2 regions of the Microbispora sp. H10670 genome follow, and region 1 is predicted to be linked to the other one. Evidence: riboswitches for the same ligand, from Rfam matches in the RefSeq annotation. Region 1 holds a riboswitch; the other holds the start of a gene.

Evidence for each region. Region 1 has a riboswitch for thiamine pyrophosphate ahead of thiO (glycine oxidase ThiO). Riboswitches for the same ligand answer to the same signal wherever they lie in the genome.
Region 2: linked by a shared signal. The riboswitch ahead of HHX33_RS02430 (purine-cytosine permease family protein) and the one ahead of thiO (glycine oxidase ThiO) in region 1 are both predicted to bind thiamine pyrophosphate.

The regions. Positions count from the first base shown of each region.
Region 1 covers NZ_JABBWW010000012.1:129,937-136,257, reverse strand. Annotated here, with positions in the region: gene HHX33_RS36210 (hypothetical protein) at 1-70, opposite strand, end outside; gene HHX33_RS36205 (zinc ribbon domain-containing protein) at 210-392, shown strand; gene pknB (Stk1 family PASTA domain-containing Ser/Thr kinase) at 515-2,521, opposite strand; gene HHX33_RS18865 (thiazole synthase) at 2,677-3,465, opposite strand; gene thiS (sulfur carrier protein ThiS) at 3,462-3,662, opposite strand; gene thiO (glycine oxidase ThiO) at 3,659-4,795, opposite strand; TPP riboswitch at 4,784-4,895, opposite strand; gene HHX33_RS18850 (NAD(P)/FAD-dependent oxidoreductase) at 5,067-6,245, shown strand; gene HHX33_RS18845 (Rv2175c family DNA-binding protein) at 6,289-6,321, shown strand, end outside.
Region 2 covers NZ_JABBWW010000001.1:503,657-509,977, forward strand. Annotated here, with positions in the region: gene HHX33_RS02420 (ATP-binding protein) at 1-197, opposite strand, end outside; gene HHX33_RS02425 (methylated-DNA--[protein]-cysteine S-methyltransferase) at 498-1,061, shown strand; gene HHX33_RS02430 (purine-cytosine permease family protein) at 1,107-2,444, opposite strand; TPP riboswitch at 2,435-2,545, opposite strand; gene HHX33_RS02435 (hypothetical protein) at 2,805-3,050, opposite strand; gene HHX33_RS02440 (hypothetical protein) at 3,631-3,933, shown strand; gene HHX33_RS02445 (DUF6461 domain-containing protein) at 6,026-6,321, shown strand, end outside.

The DNA.
Region 1 (6,321 bases):
CGGGATCGACGTCGGGGTGAAGACGTTCGCCACGATCGTGGACGACGACGGCACCGTCACCGAGATCCACGCGCCCAAGCCGCTCAAAGACGCCCTGCGCAAGCTGCGCAAGGCGAATAAGGCGCTGGCGTGTCAGGGCGATCTCCGACCTCGGGTTCGGCGAGTTCTTCCGCCAGCTCGCCTACAAGTCCGCATGGTACGGCTCCAGTGTGTGGGCGGCCGATCGCTGGTTCCCGTCCTCGAGACTGTGCGGCGGGTGCGGCGCGATCAACACGGGCCTGGCTCTTGCCGACCGCACATGGGCATGCGGCTGCGGTCTCGAGCACGACCGGGACGTCAACGCCGCCCGGAACCTGCTCGAGGCGATGGACCGCGAGCAGCAAGCCGCGTAGGTACACGTCGCCGGGCAGTTCCCCGGAGACGCAAAACGCCTGTGGAGGCGACGTAAGACCAGGCTCCGGCCTGGCGGATGCCGATGAATCAGGAACGAGAATCACTGAGATTCTCCGAACGGTCAGTGCCAGATCGTGATGGTGCTGCCCTGGGGTTGCTGGCCGAGGGGGTTCTCGCCGACGACGCGCTGGGTGCCGACGAGTTCGCGGACCCTGACCTTGAACCCGGCCGCCTTCAGCTCGGACACCGCGTCCCGCACCGCCTTGAAGCGCACGTCGGGCACGTTCACGAAGTCGGGCGCGGCCTGCGAGGGGTCGGTCTCCCACGGCCAGTGGAAGCCCTGGTCGGGGCCGCGTGACACGGTCAGGTGGACGGTCGCCCCGGCCACCACCTCCGCGCCGCCGGAGGGGTCCTGCGCGATCACGGTGCCCGGCGGGGCGTCGTCGGCCGTCTCGTCGATCTGGACGTTGAAGCCCTTGTCCCGCAGGAACTTCTCCGCCTGGTCGCGCATCATCTGCGTGACGTCCGGCATGAGCAGCCCGGCGCTGACCACGAAGTTGACCGCGCCGCCCTTCCTGACGCGCTTGCCCACCAGCGGGTTGGTACGGATGACCTGGTCGCGCGGGACGGTCTCGCTCGCGCTCCGGCTGACCCGCCCGGGCGTCAGCCCGGCCTCGGCGATCTTGGCCCGGGCGTCCGCGAGGCTGAGGCCCTCGACCTTCGGCACCGGGATGGTCTCCGGCCCGGCCGACGGGACCAGCTTGAGCACCGCTCCCTTGACCACCTCGGCGCCCGGCCCGGGCTCGGTGTTCAGGACGACGTCCTTGGGGATCTTGTCGTCGAACACCGGCTTGAGGACCTGGACCTCGAAACCGTGGTTCTGCGCCTCCTGCCGCGCGACCGTGAGGGGCTTGTTCACCAGGTCGGGCACCTTCGTGTAGCGCCCCTCGGAGAACCACCAGCCCGTGAAGGCGACGCCCGCGAGCATGACGAGGGCAAGCGCGGAGAGGAACCAGACCGGTCTGGCCCTGCGGGTGCCGCGGCGCCCTCCCGCCTCCGGCGGGCCGGTCATGGGGCCGGTCAGCAGGTCCGTGCGCGGCTGGATCATCGTGTGGCCGAGCTGCGCGTGCCCGGCCGTGCCGGACGCGGGGGTCGCGCCGGCCGGGGCGGCGGGCGCGCGGTGCGCCCCCGTGCCGGCCATGCTGTGCGCGCCCGTCGCAGAGCCCGTCGCGGAGTCGCCCGCGACGCCGGGGCGGGCGTGCCCGCCGGTGTGCCCGGTCTTCGGCAGCGTGCGGTGGATCTCGACCGCGGCGACCAGCATGGCGGTCGCGTCGGCCGGGCGCCGGGCGGGATCCTTGTCGGTGGCCGCGGTGACGAGCGCGTCGATCTGCGGCGGGATGCCGGGCACGACCGAGGACGGCGCGGGCACGGTCTCGTGCACATGCCGGTAGGCGATCGACATCGGCGTCTCACCGGCGTACGGCTGGCGCCCGGTGAGCAGTTCGAACAGCATGATCCCGGCGGCGTACACGTCGCTGCGCGCGTCGGCGAGGCCGGTCGTGACCTGCTCCGGCGACATGTAGCCGATCGTGCCGATCATCATGCCGGTCTTGGTCTGGTTGGTGGCCTCGATCGCCCGGGCCAGGCCGAAGTCCACGACCTTCACCCGGCCGTCGTCGGCGAGCAGCACGTTCTCGGGCTTGACGTCCCGGTGGATCAGCCCCGCCTGGTGGGCCGCGCCGAGGGCGGCGAGCACCGGGATGACCATCTCCAGGGCCTCGCGCGCCGGGAGGCGGCCACGCCGGCGCAGGATGTCGCGCAGCGTCCTGCCGGGGACGTACTCCATCGACAGGTAGACGTTCGCCCCGTCGGTGCCCTGGTCGAAGACCTGCACGATGTTCGGGTGCGAGAGGCTCGCCACCGACTTTGCCTCGCCGATGAACCGCTGGACGAACTGCGGGTCCTCGGCCAGTGAACGGTGCATCACCTTGACGGCGACCGTGCGGTCGAGCCGGACGTCCAGAGCCAGGTAGACGGAGGCCATGCCGCCCCGGGCGATCCGGGACTCGACGCGGTAGCGCCCGTCGAGCAGCTGCCCCACGAGCGGATCGGTTAGCGTCGTGTCCACCCGCCCGAGTTTACGGGTGATTTGCCGCCGGGCGTGTTCCCGAATCCCAAACCGAGACCTGACGCGGCCCTTTCCGCGCCACCCGGAAAGCCGTTCTCCATCTTAAAACCCGCCTTACCCGGCGTCCGAACCGGAAGGACGCCGGGCCGGTGCGGTCAGGCGGGGCGAGAGGGGGAGGACGCCTCGGCGTAGCGGCGGCGGGGGATGCGCCCGGCCAGGCGGGCGAGCCGTCCGGCCGTGACCGCCTGCCGCATGGCGGCGGCCATGAGGCCGGGCCGGTGCGCCCGCGTCACGGCGCTGGCGAGCAGCACGGCGTCGCAGCCCAGCTCCATCGCGAGCGCCGCGTCGCTGGCCGTGCCGATCCCCGCGTCGAGGATCACCGGCACCGTGGCGGCCTCGGCGATCAGCTCGATGCTGTGCGGGTTGCGGATGCCGAGGCCCGAGCCGATCGGGGCGCCGAGCGGCATCACCGCCGCGCACCCGGCGTCCTCCAGCCGCCGTGCCAGCGCGGGGTCGTCGCCGATGTACGGCAGCACGACGAAGCCGTCGGCGACCAGCCGTTCCGCCGCGTCGAAGGTCTCGATCGGATCGGGCAGCAGGGTCCGCTCGTCGGCGATGACCTCCAGCTTGACCCAGTTCGTCTCCAGCGCCTCGCGGGCCAGCCGGGCGGTCAGTACGGCCTCGCCGGCCGTGAAGCAGCCGGCCGTGTTCGGCAGCACCTTGATGTTCCTCGCCCGCAGCAGGTCGAGCACCGAGCCGCGGGCGGCCGGGTCCAGCCTGCGCATCGCGACGGTCGTCAGCTCGGTGCCGGACGCCTCCAGCGCCTGGTCGAGCACCTCCAGCGACGGCGCGCCGCCGGTCCCCATGATCAGGCGCGAGGCGAACTTCTCCCCGCCGAGCACGAAGACGTCGCCGGACGCGTCCTGTTCCGTCATTCCTGTCATCCTCCCTGCACCGCGGTGAGCACCTCGACGCCGTCGCCGTCCTCCACCTGGGTGGAGTCCCAGGCACTGCGGCTCACCACCTCGCCGTTGACCGCCACCGCGACGCCGGACGTGAGCGCCGTGAGGATCCGTACGGCGTCGCCCACCGTCGCCCCCTCCGGCAGCTCGGCCGGGTCTCCGTTGATCGTGACCTTCATTCGCGGAATCTCCCTGGGTCGCAGGAAAGGGCGGCCTCCGGCACCGCGCCGCCGGTGAGGAGGGCGGCGACGGCCTCGGCGGTGATCGGGGCCAGCAGCACGCCGTTCCGGCCGTGCCCGGTCGCCGCGAGGACGCCGGGGTGGCCGGCGGGGCCGATGAGCGGAAGGTTGTCCGGGGTCCCCGGGCGGAACCCGACGGCCGTCTCGGCCAGTTCGAGCTCGGTGAGGCCGGGCACCAGTTCGCGGGCGTCGCGCAGCAGCTCGTACACCCCGCCGGCGGTGACCCGCGCGTCGTATCCCAGCTCCTCGGAGGTGGCGCCCAGAGTGATCTCCCCGTCGCCCCGGGGGACGAGGTAGGCGGGAGAACCGTGCACCAGCCCCCGTACGCACCGGGTGAGGAACCCCTTGGGACCCCGGAGCCGGAGGATCTGCCCCTTGACCGGCCGCACGGGCAGGCCGGGGAGCAGGGAGGCCGACCAAGAGCCGGCGGCCACCACGACCCGGCCGGCCGGGACGGTCCCGCCGGACGCCAGCCGCACCGACGGGAAGCCCCGGCCGGGAAGGACGATCCCGGCGGCGCGCTCGGCCACCAGCGTGCCGCCCGCCTTCTCGAACGCGGTCAGCAGCGCGCGCACGACCCTGCGGGGGTTGACCCAGGCGTCGTCGCGGGCCAGCAGCCCGCCGCGCACCGAGGGGGACAGCATCGGCTCGAAGGAACGGCACTCGCGCCCGGTCAGGCGTTCCACCCGCAGGCCGAGCGTGCGCTCGAAGGCCGCGAGGTCGTCGAGGAAGGCCATGTCGTCCGCGCCGCGGGCGACCTCCAGCGTGCCCTCGGTGCGGTAGTCGAGCTCGGCGCCGGACTCGTCCTCCAGCTCCGCCCGGAACGCCGGCCAGGCGGCCAGCGACGCCAGCCCGAGCCGCAGCAGCGGCTCCTCCGTGTAGGTCACCTCGCTGACCGGCGCGAGCATCCCGGCGGCGGCGTGGGTGGCGCCGCCTCCCGGCGCGGGGTCCACCACGGCCACCGACAGTCCGCGCCGCGCCGTGCGCCACGCGACGGCGAGGCCCGCCACGCCGCCTCCCACGATCACGACGTCGTGGCCGGGCTCGATTCCGGAGGGCCGTGTGGAGGACACCGCGCTCCCTTCGCCGGCATTACCCGGATCAGGTGGTGGGCGGTCGAGAGCCGTACGCTCTCCTCTCAGCCCGGTCCGCCGGGCTCCCGCGCGTCTTACGCCCAACAGCGTAGTACGTGGCCGATACCGGCGGATCGCCCGGTTCGGCGCTCGCCCGGGCGAGCGTGACGTGGCTCACAACCGGGGCTGCCGGAGATGTGCGCGCTCCTTGCCCAACTCGTTATGGGGAGCCGGTTGGCCAGTCCCCCCGTTGACAATCTATGGTCAAGGCGTGGATCACGTCGTGGTGGTGGGTGCCGGCCTGGCCGGCGTGCGAAGCATCGAGGCGCTGAGGTCCCGGGGGTTCACCGGGCGCATCACGCTCATCGGCGAGGAACACCATCGCCCCTATGACCGCCCGCCGCTGTCGAAGGCGGTGCTGCTCGGCGACGCCGACTCCACCGTGGTCGACTCCGACCTCGACGCCATGGACGTGCGGCTGTGCCTCGGCACGGCCGCCAAGGGCCTGCGGAACGGCGTGCTGGAGACGACCGAGGGCGAGCTGGAGTACGACGGCCTGGTCATCGCCACCGGCGCGGCCCCGATCCGGCTGCGGGGAGAGGGCCACCAGCACGTGCTGCGCACGATCGACGACGCGCTCGCGCTGCGCGAGCTGCTGGTGCCCGGCGCCCGCGTGGCCGTCATCGGCGCCGGCTGGATCGGCGCCGAGGTCGCGACCGCGGCGGCCCGGGCGGGGTGCGCGGTGACGGTGGTGGAGGCGGGGGAGAGCCCGCTCGCCGCCGCGGTCGGCTCCGCGGTCGGCTGCCACACGATCGGCTGGTACGCCCGGGCAGGCGTCGAGCTGCGCCTCGGCGCGATGGTCGGCACGGTGGACGCCGACGGGCTCACGCTCATGTCCGGCGCGCGGGTGCCCGCCGACGTGGTGGTCACCGGCGTCGGGGTGCGCCCCTCCGTCGAATGGCTCAAGGGCTCGGCCGTACGGCTCGACGACGGCGTGGTCGTCGACGAGCACCTGCGCACGTCGCTGCCGAACGTGGTCGCGGTGGGCGACTGCGCCAACTGGTGGTCGCGCAGGTTCGGCACCCGGCTGCGGGTCGAGCACTGGGACACCGCGCTCCAGGCCCCCGACACGGCCGCCGCCACGCTGCTGGGCGAGGAGGCGGTCTACGACCCCGTGCCGTACTTCTGGTCGGAGCAGTTCGACCACATGCTGCAGTTCGCCGGCCACCCGACCGCGGACGACCGGATGCTGCTGCGCGGCGACCCGCGCGCGGACGGGAAATGGGCGGTGTGCTGGCTGACCCCCGAGGACCGGCTCGCCGCGGTGTTCACCGTGGACCTGCCGCGCGACGTGGTGCAGGGCCGCCGCCTGGTGGAGGGCGGCCGGAGGCTCGACCCCCGGCGGGTGGCCGATCCGGCCGTGCCGCTCCGCGACTGCATTATGACGTAATCGAGGTGTTTCCCGACGGCTCGCATGTGGTAATGGTGGTTCCGTGACGCTTACTGTTGCGCAGATCGACCGGGAG
Region 2 (6,321 bases), on a different contig from region 1:
GCCACCCTGAGCTGTCCGGACGGGAGAGGGTGGGCGTGCCGCAGGGCGTTGCTGAGCAGTTCACTCAAGATGAGCACCACGTCGTCGACGGCGGTCGCGAGCAGCCCCGCCCCCTGTAGTTCGGCGCTGAGGCGCTGACGTGCGACGGCGACGCTCGACGGTGCGTACGGCAGCATCACGACGCTCGACGCACTCACCTCCCCGATTCCCCCGACTCCCCTTGCACAACGTTTCCCCTTGCACAACCCAGTACGACCGAAATGCCCCGTCGTATCAGCCGGGAAACCGTGCCCCGGATCACAGCTTGTGCACATTGGACAATAGATCAGTCGCCAAATCGCGACGCCACGCTCCGGACCGTGCCGCCGGAGTGGAGATCCTCCGCATCGCCCGCCCTGGTCAGCCCGGTGAACCCGGCCGGCCCGGCGGCGTTCTCGAGCCCCTCACGAACGCTCCGATACGCTGCCTCCACGCGATGAACAGAAAGTTGGGCGCCCATGTCCACCGAGGACCTCGAAGCCCTGCTCCGCGTGACCACGCCGGGCTACGTCGGCCTGGCCCCGCCCGAGGTGGCGTTCGGCACCACGGACACGCCGGTCGGCCGCCTGGTCCTCGCGGTGACCGCGCGCGGCGTGCTCGCCTGCACCTACGAGGACGAGCACGCGGTCTTCGCCCGGGTGACCCGCGCCGTCGGCTCGTTCATCGGGCCCGACCCGCGCCGCCTCGATCCCCTGCGCCGTGAGCTCGACGCGTACTTCACCGGCAGGCTGCGCACCTTCTCGCTCTCCGTGGACCCGCGCCTGGTCACCGGCTTCTCCCGCACCGTGATCCAGCTGATGCAGGGCGTGCCGTACGGGAGCGTGACCACCTACCAGGAGATGGCCGAGCGGATCGGGCGGCCCCAGGCGCCGCGCGCGGTGGCCGGCGCCCTGTCCGGCAACCCGCTCTGCCTGCTCATGCCCTGCCATCGCGCCGTGGAGGGCCCGGGTTCGCTCGGCGGGTACGCGGGCGGCAAGGCGGCCAAGGAGCACCTGCTCCGCCTGGAGGGCGCGCTGCCCTGATCAGCCGTACGGGCTCAGGCGCCCGTGCGATCAGACCCTGTGCGATCAGGCCCGGCGCCGGGCGAGCCGGCCGGGCACGGACAGCGCCGCCGTCGCCAGCGCGGCGACCAGGAACGCGGCGAGCGCGGCGTTCATCCACGGCTGGTGGACGAACCCCACCGCGTCGCGGACGTCGGCCCAGAGGCCGTCCCACCAGGCCACGGTCGGGGTGACCGTCACGATCCAGTACGCCGCGAACCCGAGGACCCACGGCACGACCATCGGCCAGCGCGAAGGGGCGTCCTCGGCCGTGTTCCACCGGGCGGCCCCGCCGAGCAGGAAGTAGTCGACCACGAGGACCGCGAACATCGGCACGAAGACCGCCCCGATCACGGTGAGGAACGCGCCGTAGGAGTTCACGTCGGCGAGCAGCGCGATCAGCGTGGTGAGCACGCCGATCACGACCGAGATCACCCGGCGGTCCCAGCGCGGCGCGAGGTTCTGGATCGACACGGTCGTCGAGTAGACGTTCGCGAACGACTGGTCGGCCTCGCGCAGCACCAGGACGCCGAAGAACAGGAGCCCGAGCGGGGCGGCCACGAACGGGTCCCACACCTTGTCGGGGTCGTTGCCCACCAGCGCCAGCGCGGCGATGCCGAGGGCCAGGCAGGCGACCTGGGCGATCGTGTACCCGGCCACCACCCCGGTGAACGCCGCGCCGCTCGACCGCGAGTGCCGCGCGTAGTCGGCGGCCATCGGCACCCACGACACCGACAGCGCGATCACGTAGTCGACGGCCGGGGCGAAGGCGTCCCAGGAGCCGCCGCCCACGGAGGGTCCCCGGGTGAAGAGGGCGACCGACAGCCAGATCATCGCGACCACGACGCCAGCGGTGACGTAGCGGCGCAGCAGGCGCAGCGCGCCGAGCGGCCGGATCGTCAGTGCGATCGTCAGCGCGCCCGCCGCGACCGCCCACACCGCGTACGGCACCGCCGTCCCCGACAGCGCCTGCGCGCCCTGCGCGATGACCCACAGCTCGAACGCGCCCCAGCCGAGCATCTGCACGATGTTCAGCACGGTCGGGACGTACGACAGGCGGGCCCCGAACAGGCCGCGCAGCAGCACCATGGCGGGCCGGCCGGTCCGGGCGCCGGGGATCGCCGCGAGGCCGACCATCGCCGTGCCCACGAGGCTGCCGACCACGGCGGCCAGCACCGCGGCGGTGAACGTCAGGGGCCTGCCGCCCAGGGGATCGAGCAGGAACAGCGCCCCCGAGAAGCCGAGGAGGCTGACGCCCAGGTTGGCCCAGAACGCCCCCTGGTCGAGCAGGCCGAGGGTCTTCGGGACCTCCTCGTCCAGGGTGAGCGGAACCTCCGCATGCGCGTCGTCGACGACGGCGGTCATCACACGCTCCCTACGCCGGCATTATCCGGACAGGTTCAGGCGGTCGGCAGCGGCTTAGCTGCCCTCTCAGCCCGGTGCCCCGAGCTCCCGCGACTTCCTATGCAGTTGGCGCCCTCATCCTGCCTCATCAGAGGCACTCTGACCACAGTGAGACACATCACGTCCGTCTCACTACTACCGTCCGTCGTCGTCCGCCGGAGTACAGCTGAGTGCATAGAGGTAGCTGTACTTTGCAGCTGTACGAAACCGCCCGCGACCTGCTGCTAGACCCTGGTATGGAGGGGCCGGCGGATCCTCAGGGCTGGGTGTACTTTCCGTACGTTTTCAAGGCGGCCCGAAGCCGGGCCGCGCGCGCCCCCGTCACGGCAACGCCGCCGCCTCCCGCTGGCGCTCCCGGCGGCCGGCTAAAAGCACGCCGGACGGCTGGCGCGGACGAGTCGAGGCGGGCCGCCGCGCGACAGTACAGGTCTGCTCACGGGGCAGCGGGCTGAGCTGGAACAGCCGCCACGTGCCGCGCCGCACATGGTGACGCCTCCGGCGGGGGCGCTCCGGCTCCGGGATGGCCTCGAACAAGTGCGGGTTGTGGGTGGCTGATGTGGGAGCCATCCCGCCCGCCATCGACCCCAGGCAAGCCGAGCAGACCGCCGCCGCTGCAAGCCCGGCTGCGACCGTCGGCATCCGATGACCCTGGAAAGTGCCCAGGCGAAGGGACACGTCAAGCCGGGCTTGCACCTCCGTCGCCGGCCCGTTGTCGCTCCGCGGTGGGGTCGACGGCAGGCAGACGGGATGGACGTAGGAGTGCTGCTATGCCGCAGGCCGCCCAGCTCCTTAGTGTCTCAACGCTGGTCGCTCTGATACTGCGGCGGCAGGACATCATCACCGGTCAGGTTGAGGTCATTGACGTTCCGCAGTGGTCGGCGCGATGCGGTCGGCCACCGTGAGAATATTGGCCACCGTGAAAATAAGCGATCGCGTTCACAATCGCCCGCCGGAGATGGCGAGCAAGGCGGCCGCCGCTTCGGGGAAGGAATCAGCGCCTCACATAACCCCCAGCCCGACCAGCTACCTAAACCGGACCACGGCGGACTGCCGTAGGTTCACACCGTGTCACAGAAAGTTCCGCTTGACGCAGTGATCATCATCGTGTTTTACTCCTTAGAGATACCGAGAAAGATAAGGGAGTAATATGCTCAACTATTCTATTCGTCGGGCACTCAAGGGTGCAGGCGTGCTGGCCAGCACTGCGGCCCTTAGCCTCATAGTCGGAGTTCCTGCCCATGCTGACCCCAGTGCCGACGGAGCGGAACAGGCGCCGTTCAAGAACCCGAAGGGGGCGTTCTGCGTAGCACGCCTAGACGCTAATACTTCAGGTTCCACCAAGCAGCAATTGCAGCCCACCTGCTATCAAACCGCAACAGAAGCGATCAAATTCGCTAGCGGCGGCGCGATTGCCGACGCCCCAGCCGACGGCAAGGGACTTGGCTCCTGAGAATTCCATGCCAAGATTCAAGCATACAACGATTCGGTAACACGCAATCGCATCGCTGGCGCTACTGCTTCCGAGTATTTCCTCGGCGCCGTATGGCAGCTCGAATATTATGAGGGAGAAGTACTATACCTAACCGGCCCAACTCTTTGTAGGGACGTATTTAGTTACAGTTACGACTTCACCGGCACCTGGTGGGACAATCGCACTTCATCCGCCCAGGTATGGCAAGACTGCGAGATGACCCTTTACCAGTACCAGTTCTATGGTCTTTCTTATTCACTTCCCCACTTGTGGGTCGCGCCTTACCTCGGTAGCTTCGACAACAGAACGACCAGCGTAACCCTACGGCAAGGCGTATGACTAGACAGCGCTCCGCTAGCGCCATCACCACGTTCAGAGCAGCTCTCCTGACTGCTTGCGTCACGTCATCGATCGCCGCTTGTGGAGGATTGGCAACGCAAGCGGCGACGACCGATGCGGCCCCTTCTTCTAGTTCTCAAGGGACACCAACCCCGCTTGAAAAGCGGTATTCCCAAGTGCGCTGTTACAGCGTGGCCGATCCCGAGGGGCACTTCGCTGAAGTCATGTTCGGCAGCGAGAGGACCAAGACGGCTGAAATGAAGGCGCCGCGACACAGTGCCGAGAGAGCAAAAGACGCATGCGCCGCACTATTCCAACAGGGTCGGCTTGTGGAAGGTGCTGCGCAGAACTACCCCGCCGACGGAAAGGCCCTGCACCAAGTTCCAGCACTCTATGTCTGTAGAATTAATTCTGCCCGTTTTGCCGTTTTCCCTTCTAAATCCTGCAAGCAGCTGAATCTCATCAAAGCGTAACCGTTTTCTCTATTGGCCTCTCTCCTGGGCAGTATCGATGGGTCCCCGCATCTAATACTCCAGCCGCACTTCATGATCAGGGTTTGATTGAGGGGGCTGTCGTCGACGTCGGGCCGACGCGCGACCCACCATGCCAGACGGTGGCGAGCAAGACCGTAACGTCGTCGTACTGCTTTGTGCAAGGGAATCGTGCGCCAGCCCCGTCGGCAGTCGAGGCACACAACCATGACTCACCTCGAGGCTGGGCGCACTTTCCGTACGTCTTCAAGCCGCCTTCGGCGGGGAGTGGCGCGGGGAGCAGGGAGGAGCCCGACCAAAGAGCAGGCAAGGGGAGAGAGCAGAAGGCGAACCAAAGGCCGGGATCACGACGGCCCGCACCGGAGCCCACGCGAGCACGAGCATCAACCGGCCGCGGGCCGCACGCCCCGCCGTCGGCGGGCTGCGGCTCTCCGGCCGGTCCCGCCTCGGCGGTCGCGCACCCCTGCCGGCAAGCGGCGCAACGTCGGCGAACCGGCGGCAAACGTTGGCACTGATGAAGATCTCTCCAAAGACGCAGGGACGACCTTGGGGCGCTGCCCCAAACCCCGGGGCACTCCGGCTCCGAGAGGGGGCCGCGCATAGCTCACGCCGTAGCTGGCTGGGGTGGAAGTCCTGATCGCTCGCCCGCCATCGACCCAGGTAGAGCCCAGCAACCCGGCTCCTCCAGGTCAAGCCCAGCCGTGCGGCCAGGACAACCAGCGGGCGAGGAAGCTCACTGGGAGCAGGTACACGCGAGGCAGGGCTTGACCCTCCGTCCCCGGCCCGCTGTCGCTTCGCGATGGGTCGACGGCAAACGAGAGATCAGGCCAGCGGATAATGTGCGGGTCCGCACGAACGTGGGAGAACCCGGTGGTTCGAATGCGAATTTCCGCGCAGGAGGCCGTCATAGGCCTGATGAGCTTGGCATTCATAGAGATCCGCACCATTAGTTACCGTCGCGATCTGACGCTCCTGGGGTGGATTGACGGCCCGGAGGATTACCACGAGCAGATACGAGTAATCGCGGACATATGCCACAACTTGCCCGGAAGTCTTAGCTCGCGCAGCAAGCGGCAACGGGAGCGAAGGGCTAGTGAGAGCCTGAGACTCCTTCTGCTGGGAGCAGACGACGCACATACTCAATGGGTCCGCACCCGTCTTGACGAGCTCGGATATGACTACCACTCGTTGCTCGGGAAGCCTGATCGAGAGGTCAGGGAAGAGCCAAAGGTATAAAGCTTATGCCACCCGCCACCTTTGACGATTACGCCTGGCAGAGCGATTGGGAGGAGATATACACGGTCACGTTCGTCTGCGGCCACGATGAGCGGGAGACGCTGCGCAGGTTCGGGGTCGCCCAGGCGGACATGCGGCCGTACAACTGGGAGGACGTCTGGGAGCGTGTCGAGGAGACCGACGGAGAATCCGACCTGGTCGTCGTGACCCACGTGAACGGGTGGACGATCGCCTTTGAGGCTTGCGGTTGGGAAGGCAACCGGCCGGAGACGTTGCGTGAGCTGTCCCGGGGAGGCGAGGC